Regions from separate parts of the Candidatus Enterococcus clewellii genome, predicted to be linked through region 1. Evidence: riboswitches for the same ligand, from Rfam matches in the RefSeq annotation. Region 1 holds a riboswitch; the other holds the start of a gene.
What was found. Region 1 has a riboswitch for magnesium ahead of A5888_RS11870 (MgtC/SapB family protein). Riboswitches for the same ligand answer to the same signal wherever they lie in the genome.

Region 1 (7,680 bases):
ATCAAGGCCATAAATTTGATTAGCAGAAACGAAGTTTTTTGAATACCGAGATCAAAACTGCTTTTGATTGGTTTCGTAGCAAGCTCTTTTGCCACGTTGCCAAACAAGGTCCTATTTCCAGTCGAAACAACGATACCTTCTGCACTGCCACTGATTACATTACTTCCCATAAACACCAGATTCTCATAGCTTGTTTCTGTGTCATAATGCTGACTGGTATTTTCTGCACACTTTTCTACCGGGTAGCTTTCTCCGGTCAATGCGGACTGTGAAATAAACAAATCCTTTGTCTTTATCAAACGAATATCCGCCGGAATCATGTCCCCGGCAGATAGCTTGATTAAATCACCACAAACGACCTCTTCCATAGGAATCTCTTGAAATTCATTGTTACGTTTTACGGCAGTCGTAACCTTGACCATTGATTTTAGTTTTTCAGCTGCCTGATTTGATTTCACTGACTGAAAGAGTGTCATTGTCCCGCTCATGATAACCATCGTAAAAATGATGATAACGCCAAATAAATCCTTTTCTTCCGGTGGTACGATCACATATTCTGTCACAAAGGAAATCACACCTAAACTGATCAATACCAATGTGAATGGCGTAATATATGCTTTTATTACCTCTACTAGCCATGGTGTTTTTTTCCCATAAACGATTTTGTTGTCCCCAAATTTTTCCCGTGCTGCGCTCACCTGTGCTTCTGATAAGCCCTTTGCTGAGGTCTTGAACCAGTCAAAAACACTTGTTGCCGTCTTTCTTGCAAAAATTTCATAATTTGTATAGGGTGTTTGTTTCATTTTCTTTTCCAATTTTCTTACCTTCTCTCCTAAAGTGAAGCAGTGGCAAAATGGATAGACTTTTCAAACAAAGAAAAACGGTTGAAACAGTTGAACGATCGTCGCTCGCCAACTATTTTTCCTTTAAAAGAAATTCATGCGCAAAGCAATCTATTTTCAAAGCCTTCAATTATTTAAGGTCTTTGCTCTGCAGCAGCTCAATTGCTGCAATGATCCCAATTTTCGGATGGCTACAGCTGTTTCCTTTCTCTATAAAAACTATCCTCTGCTCTCTGCCGTAAAAGCACTGTTTTATCTGTTTATAAACAGGCCTTTTTGATCAGGGAGCAAGAAAAAAAGAGTCATCTATCAAGGGAGTACGCTGAAAACAAATAGACAATAATGTTCTCCGCACGCTTCTGATTCTTCTTTCCAAGATCCCTTTTTTCTCGAACTACTGTCGTCCATTTGTTTTCATCTCCCTTACCTCGTTTGTGATAAATCCGTTCTCTACATTCAGTTCTTTTTTGAATAATTTCAATTCAATCTGTCCATCTACATAGCTATCTAATACGCTCATATAATCAAGTTTTTCATAGAAGGACCAGGCCTGTTTTCTTCCTGTCAGAAAAATAATCTTATAGTTCATCACCGCAGCTAGCTTCTCTGCATAGCGCAACAGCTGTTTGCCAATACCTAAACCTTGACAACAAGAAGCAATCGCTACCTGCTTTACTTGGATCATCTTCTGATCGATCGGATGCATCAATAATGTTCCTACAACCTTTCCATCTCTGCGAACAGTCAAATGCAGATCGTTCTGTTCGTCTAAAGGAGCGGAAGTCAGCTGCTTTTGCCCCGAGTTTTTTTTCAACAGATCATTACGCAACTCGATGCCTGCCCAATAATCCCGACTATTCCATTGCACTACCGTAAACACTGTTTTACCATGATGTTTCCTCCTCTGCTAATTGATAGACCTCTATAACCTCTGGTATGTTGAATAAGTGAGTAATGATTTCTGTAATCGCCAGCTCACTATTTACTGCCGGCTCGATTTCAACAACTAACTGGGTACGTTTCCCCGTGAGATCCGAGCAGGAAAAACGACAGAATTTAAGAAAATAATGATCCAGCAGATGGACAATTTCTGTCCGAAGCATGACCTCGGCAGATCCCTTGCCAACGACCGATAGAAAAATTGGTGCGCCTTGTTCTCCTTCTTCTGATTGATTCTTTTTTGACCAGCAGTCCAATTTATACGAAAAAAACCGAATCAGCGTATTGACTAGCGTGATCATTCCTGCGGCACATCCACCTTCTACAAGATATCCCGAGCCAATCAAGGTTCCTACTGCTGCCGAACACCAAAGCGTTGCCGCTGTATTAAGACCTGTCACACTGAAACCATCTCTCAGAATCACTCCTCCGGCGAGAAAACCAACACCGCTAACAATTTGTGCCGCAATCCGACTAGGACTTCCATCCTCTGTGATCAACGTAGACAATACGGCAAATAATGTCGCCCCTAATGAAACCAGGACCATCGTTCTGATACCCGCAATCTTTTTCCGCCATTGCCGCTCCATACCAATAACTGCTCCTGCCAAGATACTGACGAGCATCGTTACCAAAAATGCATCATACCTCACCTCCTATACACTTTTGAAAATCAATACATGTCATCAATAACAAAAAGACCTCTCGCAAAAAAACTCAGCGAAAGGTCTGAAACTGCACAAAAAAAATGCTTATTGATCTAATCGTTGAGTTTTAGCACTATACAACGTAAAAAGCATTGCTTTTAGCTGCCTTATGAAAAGCCTTGTATTCGACAATTCCTGTTCTACCCATTGGCGTCTCTCGACATTTTTGGGCAGCAGCCTGTGTTTGTATAGGAGCCTCACCTAACAAATCGTATTTAATTTTCGAGTTGATAATAACAAAGGAAAAATAATCTGTCAACCGACTTCTTCCAGAAAAGAATTAGAATAACCCCCGTAAAAAAGAAAATCCTCTGTTTTACCAAACAAAGAAACCCTTTAAAAGAAAGACATTGCTCATTTCTAATAGATTCATTCATTCCATTTAAAAATTTTTTTATTTTTTTTGATTCTATTCCATCGATGTTAGAAATTCACAACAAGAAAAGAAGAAGAAAAAATCGCCCCTGCTTCCTTCTTGATGCTGTTCATTCAATCGCTCTTTGCAGTATACTTGTGTTACTAGAACAAAAAAGAAAGGAGAAATTATGCAGTGCTTATCAGAAAATATTTTAACTAAGGTCATAAAAAAACGACCCGAAAATAGCCATAAAGGAACATTCGGCAGGGCCGTACTAATTGGTGGAAACGCACAATATGGTGGAGCAATCATCATGAGTGCCCAAGCCGCAAGTCTCGCCGGTACTGGGTTAGTCACCGTGATTACTGACAAAAAAAATCATCCTGCTTTACATGCTCGACTACCTGAAGCGATGGTCGTTGATTGGCTCGATCAGCAACTGATCGATGAAGTAAGTCAGCAAGCCGATGTCTTGTTGATTGGCCCAGGTCTAGGGTTATCTCAACACAGCAAACTTTTGATTCAATCGGTCTTAGACAAGCAAACAGCGAAGCAGTGGCTCGTTATAGACGGTTCAGCAATCACGTTATTTGCAGAACAAAGACCGCAATTAAACTATCCTGAACAAGTAATTTTTACACCCCATCAGAAAGAGTGGGAACGTTTAAGTGGACTACCGATAGAAAAGCAAAGCACTGACAATAATCAGCTTGCACAACAAGCGTTGCTTGCTTCTGTCGTAGTTAAAAGTCATCGAACAGAAATCTATACAAAGCACGCAGTTTACACTAATCCACTTGGCACACCCGCCATGGCTACAGGTGGAATGGGGGATACTCTCGCGGGTATGATCACTGCATTTGTTGCTCAATTTCCAGACAAGGAAGACGCACTTTGCGCCGCTGTTTATCTCCACAGTTTGATAGGTGAAGCGTTGGGGAAAGAACGATATGTTGTTCTCCCGACAGAACTGGCTAATCAGCTTCCCTATTATATGAAACGCTTTGAGCAATAGGATTTTCACACCTGCTCCTTTCAAAAAAAGCAAATCTAGACAACAAAAAAGAGCGTGGGACATAACTCAAGTCCTACGCTTGTTCTGTATCTAAACCCGAATAAACGGTGGGCCAGAAGCAACTACTAGTAGCGAGCTGCGTCGATGTCCGCTCAACACTCGTAGGCCCTAAACTGCGACGAGCCACAAGCGAGAATGCATCAGTGGTAAACCATTGTGTTTCAAGGCTCTTCGACAATAAGCTGAAATTCAGCAAAAATTTGTCATGAAGCAATTTTCGTGAATTCCATCTTATTGCTTAGAATCACTGTGATTGCTCTTTTGAGCAGAACAGATGATGAAAAGTACCTACTTGGTAACATCGTCAACTTAAAGAATAGAGAAAAAAGAAAGCGTAGCTATCTGTTAGTAAAGAGAGTATAAAATCACGTATTGCGTACTTGACTAGATAATTGAAGGAGTAACTAAGAAAAAAAGCAAAAAAAAGCTTCTCTCTGAATAAAATGAAGACTGCTTTTTTAAAAACTAGGTTTTTGATTTTGTTTATATTTATTGTGGTGTTTGTATTTTCGTTTGTTCCTTTGGAGATCTCGAGGAAGATAAACCGCTCGTAGTATGTCTTCTTCCAACTTTTTGAACCGAAGTAGCTTTTCCTTATCGTCCTTTTCAAGGACAATATCAATCAACTGGTCTTTCCACAAGCCAATTGCTATATTCTCATTGATCTTTTTCTTTGTTTCTTTCTGATTTAAATGACTCATCACATCTTGAACCATGTTATAAACAAGACTTTGAGCTAAAAAATCTTGATAGACACAAACTGGACTTTTACCTGAAACCTGTTCAATTTTCAATTTGTTTTTTACTGTCTGCCAGAGTTTTTCGATTGCCCAACGTTTTTTATAAAGTTCAAGAATTTCTTCTCTCGTAATTGTTGCTGGGAGATTCGTCATAAATACATTCATTTGACCATTTTCCAATGGTAGTTGAATCATACGGGTCATTATCCCCTTATTCGCCTCAAAGTCTTTTGCGAGTTCAGGCTCTACTCGTTTCATTGTTCTTAAACGTGAATACGTACAGGACAAAAAAACGGATGAATCAAGAGAGGTCAGTTGTGCCCGTTCCTTTTGATAAATCGTCGAAGGGATTCGAATCAAGTAGCTAAGTTTCTGTTTCTCAATAAAATGAATGAGATCCAGTGAGGGGTATCCGCGATCAAAAAGTACGAGCCGCGGAGCTTGAAAAGGAATTGACTCTGAGGAAAGAAGATTCTTTTTCGCTAAATTTTTTTCACCGACATGAAGCGAATCAATCTGGAGATCAATCAGGAAGGCATTGAACACATCCATTAAGCCACTCGTTTGTGCTCGTACAGATGTTTCACCAAATCGATTGCCATTTTGACTGAAAAACAGGCGATTTTCTTTCGAATTTGGCACTTCCATTCGACTACCGTCAATGGCAAAAACAAGATAATTATGCCAAGTTTTTGGTGTATCTTGTGTGTAAAAATGAGAAAGATACTGTAAGTTTAAAAATCGAAACGCTTCAGGGTTTACTTTCTTTCGTTGTGAAAGAAATGCTTGTTTGGATAATGTCATTACAGAGGACCCCTTTCGCTTTAAGTAGTGATAGACTTCCATGGTGGCCGTAAGGCCACGTTTGAAAAGAAACGAATAAATGACTTCATTTAAGGGGAATTTACGAGTACGAGTAAAACTGTTAGGAGAATCTGGGAATCGAGCAATTGAATGGAAATGAGAAGAAGTGAGTGAGTTAGAAATCAGATCGAATCGTTTGTGATAAGGAGCAGCCATTCGAATCACCTCTTTTCTTTTACTATAAAAGGTTCTGAGGAAAAAGAAAAGAGAAACTCTGCTATTTTTCAGAGTTTCTCTTAAGTTGACGATGTTACCTACTTGGTGCTTGAAGTTTGACGCTTCTGGTCCAGCCACTTTTCTATCCAATCCCCTTAGTCTCCACCAATGCCAACTCAGCCTCTGTCAAAGGGCGGTACGCACCCAATTCAAGCTGTTCATCCAAATACAACGCGCCCATTCGAAGTCGTTTCAGATAAATAACTTGTTTATCAACAGCTTCAAACATCCGCTTCACTTGATGAAATTTCCCCTCTTGAATAACTAAACGAATTTCTGATTCCCCAACAGCTTCATCCACAGAATCAATAACCAGTTGTCCGGGTTTCACAGCCTCCCCGTTTTTCAAGGTGAGCCCCTCCGCAAATAATGCGATATCCTCTTTTGTCACAATTCCGGCAATACGAGCAAAATACTCTTTGTCCACATGCTTTTTTGGTGAAAGTAAGCGATGGGCCAATTGGCCGTCATTGGTTAAAATCAATAGCCCTTCTGTATCCTTATCCAATCTCCCCACAGGAAACAGATCCTCCCGAAAATCTTCATCTGAAAGTAAATCAATCACCGTTTCATCGTATTTGTCCTCTGTCGCTGAAATCACATCTTGGGGCTTGTGCAGCATATAATAAAAATTTTTTTGATAGCTCAAAGGCTCTTCATCATAAGCCACTCGATCCGTCCATTCATTGACTTGGTATTTGGCATCCTTGATTACCTGATCGTTAACAGTAATGATTCCCTGCTTCAATAATTTTTTCACTTCTTTACGGCTGCCACAGCCTGTCTCTGCTAAAAATTTATCTATACGCATCGTTTTTTCCTTTCATTGATAAATAGACTGCGGGACAGAAGTCCCTTTAAAGCTAAGTCCCTCTGTCCCGTTTATGAGTTATTATTTGATTCGAACCTTTTTGCGTAGCGCATTTACATTTTTACCAAGCAAACGATCTGCTAAACGAAGCTTCAAGGTCATATAGCCGTAAACTCCGGCTCCTACTGCCGCAACCAGTAAAATAATCAGGAAAGCCTGAATTTTTCGGTCCGGCGTTAAAAATAGATACAAGAATTGTCTGGTTACAAAGGCAAAGACAACCATGATCAAGGTAATAATCAGAACCAGCAAGCTACGACGCAAGGTCAAGCTCAGATTGAATTTCGCAATTTCTTTGATTTTACGGATCATTAGATAGCTGGCAACACTGAAACCAATCACAGTGGCAATCAGCGGACCATACACTTCAAACATCCGTATACTTGGGTACTGAACGATTAGTTTGACGACTAAGCCAATCCCAAAATAACGCATAGCAGCACGATTGCCGTACATCCCCATCAACATATTCGATACCAACATGTATAATGCAAGGAATATCCCTGCATAACAGGCTTGAATCAGAACATTTGTCCCTAAGGCATCTGGGCGATAGAACAAGGTATACAGCGGCTTCGCCAATACGATCATCCCAAAGGTTGAGGGCAGCATCACAAAGGCAAACAGCTGTAGATTATTGCTGATTAGTTTTGACAATCCACGGTAATTTTTCAACGTCACTGCCTCAGTAATCAATGGTAAGCCTGTGGAAGCAATAGATGTCGCAAGAGCAATTATGACCATCGTCAGCTTATCTGGGTTCGCATTAAAAATCCCGAACAGCTCACGTAACTGACTGTCAGAATAGGTCGTAAAGGTTCGCATAAAATTAGAAAAAGTAAATTGATCGACGAGCTTGAAAACTGTCACACCTGAACCTACGATGATAAAAGGAATCGCTTCTCTAAATGTCTCGATCAATAGCTCCTGAGCAGAAATCTTATGCTTGTTGGCGCTATGTTCTTCTAGGTAATCGAACATCGGGCGCTGCTTGTGCATATAGAAATACAGCACCACAAAGCTGACGATCATCCCAATAAACGCCGCAAATGTTGATTGTGTCACTGC
Region 2 (7,680 bases), 1.2 Mb from region 1:
TTTTGAAAATAGTCATATGGATTATTTTATGTACTACCTGACACTAGTGAAATTTGGTTGCTTAGGACTAAGTTTTTGGATTTACGCATTACAAACATTCAAACTCGACAGATGGAAACAGTTAATCATGGCTGTTAGCTATGCACTGATGAGCTTCTCTGTGGCCTATTCAGAGATCACGATGTGGTTTGATGGCTTGATGTATCTGCCCTTGGTGATTCTGGGGATCAATCGTTTGATGGACAAGAGAAAGCCGACAGTACTCTTTGTCTTTTATTTTTTATTGTTCATCTCTAATTTTTACATTGCTTTTATGATCGGTATTTTTTCCTTTCTTTACTTCTGGGCACGCCTATTTATTCGGCCACGAGTTTATAGACGCAGTGTCTGGCTATATTTGGTGACTTCGTTTGCAGCTGGTGGAGCCTCTATGCCAATCATCATCCCAACTATTCTAGATATTACCAGCAATGGGGAAAGTCTGACAGAAATCAATCGATTGTTTACCAAAACAGCGGCACCTCTGAGTATTCTTATCAAAAATATGGTTGGGGTGTACGACTCGACAAAGTACGATATGGTTCCATTTATTTATGTAGGAACATTGTCGCTTTTGCTGTGTATTTTTTTCTTTCTTACGAAGAAAATCAGTCGGAGAATCAAGCTAGCCTATGGCAGTGTACTAGGCTTCATTTTTATCAGCTTTTACATTGAGGCATTGGATTTACTGTGGCAAGGCTTGCACGCACCGAATATGTTTCTTTTTCGCTATAGTTTTACATTTTCCTTTGTTGTGTTGATGTTGGCCGGGTATGGTTGGGAGAAGTACTCGAAAGAAGATTTTTCCCAAATGGCACACATTATTGCAACGATTTTTATTCTTTTTTTGGGAGTGAAAATCTATACGAACTTTAATGAGGAACAATATGGTTATTTCTATTTAAGCAGTCTTTTCTGGAGCGCAATTGCCTTAATCAGCTTTCTCGGTCTATTTTGGTTACAGCAGAAACAGAAATTACCGCGAATAAGTAACGCATTAATGGTGGGGATCGTAGTTGTCGAACTATGGGCAAACACAACAGGACTTGTCGTAGGGATACTTAACGATTGGACATACCCTAATTATCTTGGTGTTACTAATGTTTATGATGATATAGAAACCTTGGTAGACTATACGAAAAAGGAAAATCCTGATAATTTCTATCGAATGGAAAACCTAACGCCAATTACAATGAACGATTCTTTTTTATTTGGCTATAGCGGTGTTTCCATGTTTTCCTCCATTCGTAATCGTCATTCCTCTCAGTATCTGGATAAGCTGGGTTTTCGCTCAAAGGGCACGAACTTGAATATCCTGTATGCAAATAATACGCTGCTGATGGACAGTCTTTTAGGAGTAAAATATAATCTATCGAAACAGGAAGATTCATTGAAGTTCGGCTATCAGGAGGTAAAAACTAGTGGGAAATATACCCTATTTAAGAATAACTATGTCTTGCCTTTAGGTATCTTGACAGATGATTGGATTTATCAGGATGGAGCTGTAGAAAATCAGACCAAGCTGATTAACCATCTAGCCGGACAGGATGAAAATGACTCAATGTTTACCTTTACAGATGCAGAAGTGGTTGCTAGTGAAAACACTGTATTTGATTCTAAGCACTTAGAAACGAATAATCTTGAAGTTGTTACGTATACGAGAGAAGATGAGGAGGAGCCGATGGAAATCACCTATAAAGTGGCGGTTCCTGCAAAACAGCAAGCATATTTGACTCTTTATCAAGCGGAATCGGATGGTGTGATCGGTGCCCCCAATATGAAAGCCGAGGTTAATGGAACGACGCACTCCTGGATGTTCGGCAGAGTAGGCCAATACATTTCTTTAGGATACTATGAAGAGGCTCAGACGGTACAGGTGAAGGTGACCTTTACGTATTCAAAAGAATCAGATAAAGAAAAATCAATGATTCTGTTAAAACCTGATGTTGCGTTGATGGATACAGATCAATTTGTGTCAACGGTAGAAAAGATACAGAAAAAAGGAGTAGAGATCGATGTTAAAGGACGCAAAGCCTCTACCTCCGTTGCGTTGAAAGAAGATCAAATTTTGATGACGACGATTCCATACGATAAAGGCTGGAAAGCCTACGTGGATGGGAAAGAGGTAGCGATTCCAACCTTTAAGGATGCGTTTTTGACTATTCCGTTGACTGCCGGGAAATATACGGTTGAACTGGTGTACTTCCCTTATGGGATGAGGCTGGGGCTCTGGATTGCTGGTGGCAGTATTCTGCTATTTGGTGCTATAGTGTTCTGGTTGAAGAAAAAACGACAGGATGAGCCGCAACTGATTATGGATATAGCTGAGGAACATAAGGCAAGCAATCCAGGGGATAAGCAGCATGGTTCAGGTGAAAAACAAGAGAGAGCTATCGAACGTCTGATCGATCAAAACGATGTATCTAAAGAAGAAGCATCGGAAAAAACAGAACAACAAAAATCGCTGCTAACAGAGTTTACTTTTTCTCGGGGAGAGGATGAGTCAATCTCATTTAAACTATCTACAAGTGAAATAAAAGAAAAGAGATCGATGGAAGAACAACCTTTAGATGACGGAAAAGATACAGATGCATAGGTAAAATACAAAAGACTTGGTTCATTTGGAATGCCCACAATTAATAGTTTAAAATACTCATTTTTTGAGTGGACAAGTATAACTCCTTCTTTTGAACGATTATCTTTCTACTGTGGCTCTTTTTTTCACTCCGTCAACATGCTAGAATAAAAAGGTAGAGTAAAAATGACAGAGATGATAGCGCATGCGATCGTCCAGATCGATCTGATGGTGAGTCACCATCGGAGAGGAATAAGGGATTATATTCACTGTAAGCTGATCAATGTACGCCCGCACATTTCATGTGCTTCCGCCTTCGGCTTTGTACATCTCACAACTTACAGTATCGAATTTTTGTGTCGTCTCTGTCGTTCTTGCTTATTCGAGCATAAGGAAGCATGGAGTAGGAGACTGCTTATGAGTAGGGATATATGGAAATATATAACAGTAGAACAATGTAATGAGTTCTTGTTGTCATTTCAACTGTTGGGTGAAACAACGCTTTCGAATAAGGAACAAATTACTTGTTTATACAGCCTCAGCAATACTCTTGAAAAACATTATGAACAATATACACTAGTGAAAAGTAATGGTGGGACAAGAAAAATCACGAAGCCGGATGAGCGCTTGAAACTGGTTCAGAAAAATATTTTAGCCAATATCTTGTCCCAACGAAGTGTGTCAATCTATGCGACTGCTTATCAAAAAGGCGTTGGATTGATTATGAACGCACAGCCGCATACGGAGAAACAACAGATTTTGAAACTGGATATTGAAGATTTTTTTGATAGTATTTCTTTTTCGCAGGTCTATGCGTATGGGTTTCCTCGTAGCTATTTTCCAAAAGCTACAGCAGGATTATTAACCAATCTCTGTTGCTACAATCATTGCTTGCCTCAAGGAGCGCCGACCTCTCCGATGATTTCCAATCTAGTTTTAAGAAGCTTTGATGATTCTATTGGTCAGTGGTGTGTGGAAAAAGGAATCAGCTACACTCGCTTTTGCGATGATATGACATTTTCCGGTACATTTGATGCTACAACAGTGAAAAATAAGGTACAGGCCTTTTTAGTTGAGCTCGGATTTTCGCTCAATAAAAAGAAAACTAGAGTGATTTCCAAGCATGAACAACAAACAGTAACCGGGATTGTAGTAAATGAGAAATCTCAAGCGCCAAGAACCTATCGAAAACAGCTGCGCCAAGAAATCTATTATTGCATGAAGTTTGGTGTTTCTTCACATATAGCACGTAAAACGGCTGTTGCTCCGCACTTGATTGAGCAGAGAACGATTGAAAATTATCTGCTTTCGCTATTGAGTAAGACCAATTTTATTTTGCAGATCAATCCTTTGGACGAAGAATTTCTACAGGCTAGAACACAGCTGAAAGTTCTCTTGACTGAACATCGTCAAGTATACAGATAAATAAATGTATAAAGAAAAATGAGAAGTGGTTGAACCATTTCGTGAACTATAAAAATCAAAAACAGGCCTACCAATCATGTGCAAACGATTGGTGGGCCTGTTTTATTTTGGGAAAGCAATTCCAAACTGCTAAGCCCAAGTAAGCTTTCGCTTTAGAATGTATAAGCTAAAACACTGAGCACGACAAGTGTAAAGAAAATGGTGCCGATCATCATAAGTTCAAATTTTTCTACTGTTTCTTTTTTAGAATGTGATTGCTCATCAATGAATGTAAGCTCAGGAAAGGTAACAGATAGATACTTTTTGAAAGGTTGCGTGTAGGGAGTGAGTGCGACAATGACCTCACTACTATTTTCCTCTAAAAGCTCTTTGATCTCTTGAAAAGAAACGATTTCCCAGGAAATATCTTTCCTTGATTCTGTGACGTGTCGAAGCAGGTCGTCCGACAGAGTGGCTTCGTGAGTTGTTGTCAGTTGACTTGATAGTTGGAAATCAATTTTGTCCATGCTTGTTAGAACATAACCCTTCATAAGATACCTCCTTTTATGTGAAGCTTGTCGAAGTAGCTACTGCGAAAATAAGTACGATAAGAATGACAACCGTGTAGAGTATTTTTTCAGATACAGCTTCTAGCTTTTTCATGTATAGTGCGTAAATACCCAGAATCAGCAGTGAAAGAACCGCATAAAAAATGACCACTCCATTGTTGTTTATTTTATGAAAAATAGCGAAGATCACAGTGGTTAATGAAACGATAAATAGAACAACTGTGCTGTTTCTGGCGTATTTTTGCCTCTGTTGATTTGCTTCTTTTTGCATCGTAGAATCAATTGCTTTTTTGAGAATCAACTGCTCTAAAGGAATCTTGTATAACTCGCTTAACATAATCAAATTGGAAATATCTGGAAAAGTCTTATTATTTTCCCACTGTGAAATTGCTTGACGAGAAACGAAAATTTTATTGGCTAATTGCTCTTGTGTCAGGTGATGCTCTTCTCGTTTTGTTTTTAAATGAGCACCAATATCCATTGTGTCCATCTTTGTCCTCTTCTCTTTTTCAAATTTTCCACACCCTTATTCTAAAATAAATACTAAGAAAAGCAAAGAAAGTATGGCTTTCTTCCTTGGTGTTAGTAGGTTTCTTGAACAATTGAAAGAATTGGATTGATGATACACTTCTCTATTTAAGAAAGGATAATGAGTACGATGGACCCTGTGAAGTTAGTTTTAATCGTAAAATGAGACTGGCAAAGTAGCTGATTGTATATCAACTTGCCTGTCGAATACGATAATCTCGCCCACTGAGTTATCACTGTATCTGAAACGTTCGGAGTTATCTAAATAGTTTTAAATGTAATCTATATTATTTGGTTGTTCACAATCACAGTAGCCGACTTTTCAGTGGGATGAAAAGCATTTTATTTATTGCCTTAATAGAGTCTGAAATCGAGCTGAATGAAAAAGATAAAATAACTGTTGAATCTAATTTTTTGATATCAGAAGGTTATTTAATACACAAGGGAAATCGCTATTGTTGCATCTGTAATTACATGATTTTTTCAGTTTCAATAGAACACTTATAAAAAGAAATACAATACAAATATCCTGTATTTATTAAGAAGAGATAAAGAAAGGATTAAGGAAAGGTAAAGGTTTTATTTTATTTACTCAGCCGTTTTTTAACGAGATGAAATGGCTGCGGCCGACTGTTATGATGATCAATAAAAATAACATGAATTATTTTTTTCGAGTACTAGTCATCGGCTTAATATTTGGACGGTTGACTTCTTTTTGCTAACACTTTATAGTCGTGAAGAATTGAATGACTTGTTAGGTGAGGCTCCTATACAAACACAGGCTGCTGCTCAGATTTGTCGAAAGACAGTAATGGGTAGAACAGGGATTGCCGAATTAAGGCTTTTCAAAAAGCAGCTAAAAGCACCGCTTTTTACGTTGTATAGTGCTAAAACTCAACGAAGAGAAAACTGAACGTAGCTGAAGACGGTATAGAACTGTCTATTCAGCCATGCCTTCATTTCCCAGCACTTTCGTTGATCCTTTATGACGAAAGTGATTTTTTATTTTTGCAGAGGATTTTTGAATAGAAGAAGGGGATGGAACAAAAGTGTGTAATTTCCCTCGCCTGGTTTATCAGAAGAAACGGGTCTTGTTAATGCCGAAAACAAGTTTTTCATTCAACGGAACGTTCATAAATAATTGGAAAGAGAGGAAGTTAGAAATGAAGAAAAGATGGCAATGGCTGATTGTTTGTCTACTTTCCCTGTTTTTGGCTGCTGTACTATTTTTTTGTTACTCTGTCATTAATTTTCATAAAGGAAAAAAACAGTCTCAGCTACAAGTAAATACCAAGAAGAATGAATCCTTTTTAGGGGATGAACGCTCAGAAACCGGAGAAATCACTGTTTTACTGATCGGAGATGATGGTCGGGAGGATGATGAAGATGGTGGGAGATCGGATACATTAATGGTGCTCAATTATGATACAACAAAGAAGGAGCCAAAGGTCATCTCAATCATGAGGGATGTATACGTGAATATACCCGGAGTTGGCATGGACAAAATCAATGCTGCGTATGCTTATGGAGGAGCAGCATTGACAAAGGAGGTCATAAACGATTCTTTTGGGCTGCCAATCAATTATTACGCAGCGATAGATTTCAAGATATTTAACCAACTGATTGATGATTTTTTCTCCGAGGGAGTCCAAATTGATGCTGAAACATCATTTGAACTAGATGGTGTAGAAATAAATCAGGGAGAGCAGCTTATGGATGGTTATAGCTTGCTGCAGTATGCCAGATTTCGTATGGATGGTGAAGGAGATTTTGGCAGAGTACGGCGTCAGCAGCAGGTTGCAGACAGCTTGATCAAGCAAGCAAAAAGCGGACTGCCGATTGCAAGATTGCCTCGTTTGCTGGGAGCAGCAATTGGATATGTCGATACCGATCTTCCTTATGATGTTTTATTGGATGTTGGGAAGAATTTCCTGTTTGGACAGATTGGAGAGCTTCAGACTTTATTAGTACCGGTGGAAGGCAGCTGGATGTTCAACGATTACACACCGTCCGGCAGTGTCTTGGAGATTGATACAGTAGAAAATCAATTAGCAATAGAGACCTTTTTGCGTGTCGGAGAAGCACCATGAAGCAGCTGACAAAAAGAGTCTATTTGGATTGGTATTTGTTTCTACCCTATTTCGTTTTATGCGTGGTGGGAATTCTTTTAGTGTATAGTGCAAGTTCTTATCAGTTGATGCTTAATGAGTTGAGCATAGGAAGCAAGGGGTGGAAGCAGCTTTCTTCTTTTATTATTAGTATGATCTGTTTATTTTGTGTTTATCGAGTGAAACTATCGATTTTTAGAAGCAAAGGCTTTCTTTTTTTATTGATGATTCTAACTATTTTTCTTTTGATTTTTACTTTAAGCAAAGGAGTAACCGCCGGTGGAGCTGTTCGCTGGATAGATCTGGGATTCATGATTTTTCAACCATCAGAGCTGGTCTCACTGACATTACTTCTCTATTTGAGTAGAGTTACGTCCAATCGTCCGGCAGACTGGCCATTTTCATTTCACTATTATAAAAAAGCAATCGTTCTTTGCTTGCTTCTTATTGTTTTGGT

Region 2: it holds a riboswitch for magnesium, as region 1 does, so the genes downstream of both, A5888_RS17255 (LCP family protein) here and A5888_RS11870 (MgtC/SapB family protein) in region 1, are expected to answer to the same signal.

What each region holds. Positions count from the first base shown of each region.
Region 1 covers NZ_CP147247.1:2,484,741-2,492,420, forward strand. The annotation lists gene mgtA (magnesium-translocating P-type ATPase) at 1-803, opposite strand, end outside; gene A5888_RS11865 (GNAT family N-acetyltransferase) at 1,237-1,722, opposite strand; gene A5888_RS11870 (MgtC/SapB family protein) at 1,727-2,434, opposite strand; M-box (ykoK) riboswitch at 2,534-2,704, opposite strand; gene A5888_RS11875 (NAD(P)H-hydrate dehydratase) at 3,034-3,861, shown strand; gene A5888_RS11880 (IS4 family transposase) at 4,380-5,831, opposite strand; gene A5888_RS11885 (pseudouridine synthase) at 5,824-6,552, opposite strand; gene A5888_RS11890 (putative polysaccharide biosynthesis protein) at 6,634-7,680, opposite strand, start outside.
Region 2 covers NZ_CP147247.1:3,668,198-3,675,877, forward strand. The annotation lists gene A5888_RS17235 (YfhO family protein) at 1-2,635, shown strand, start outside; gene A5888_RS17240 (reverse transcriptase family protein) at 3,032-4,039, shown strand; gene A5888_RS17245 (hypothetical protein) at 4,192-4,569, opposite strand; gene A5888_RS17250 (helix-turn-helix domain-containing protein) at 4,583-5,077, opposite strand; M-box (ykoK) riboswitch at 5,859-6,027, shown strand; gene A5888_RS17255 (LCP family protein) at 6,279-7,205, shown strand; gene A5888_RS17260 (FtsW/RodA/SpoVE family cell cycle protein) at 7,202-7,680, shown strand, end outside.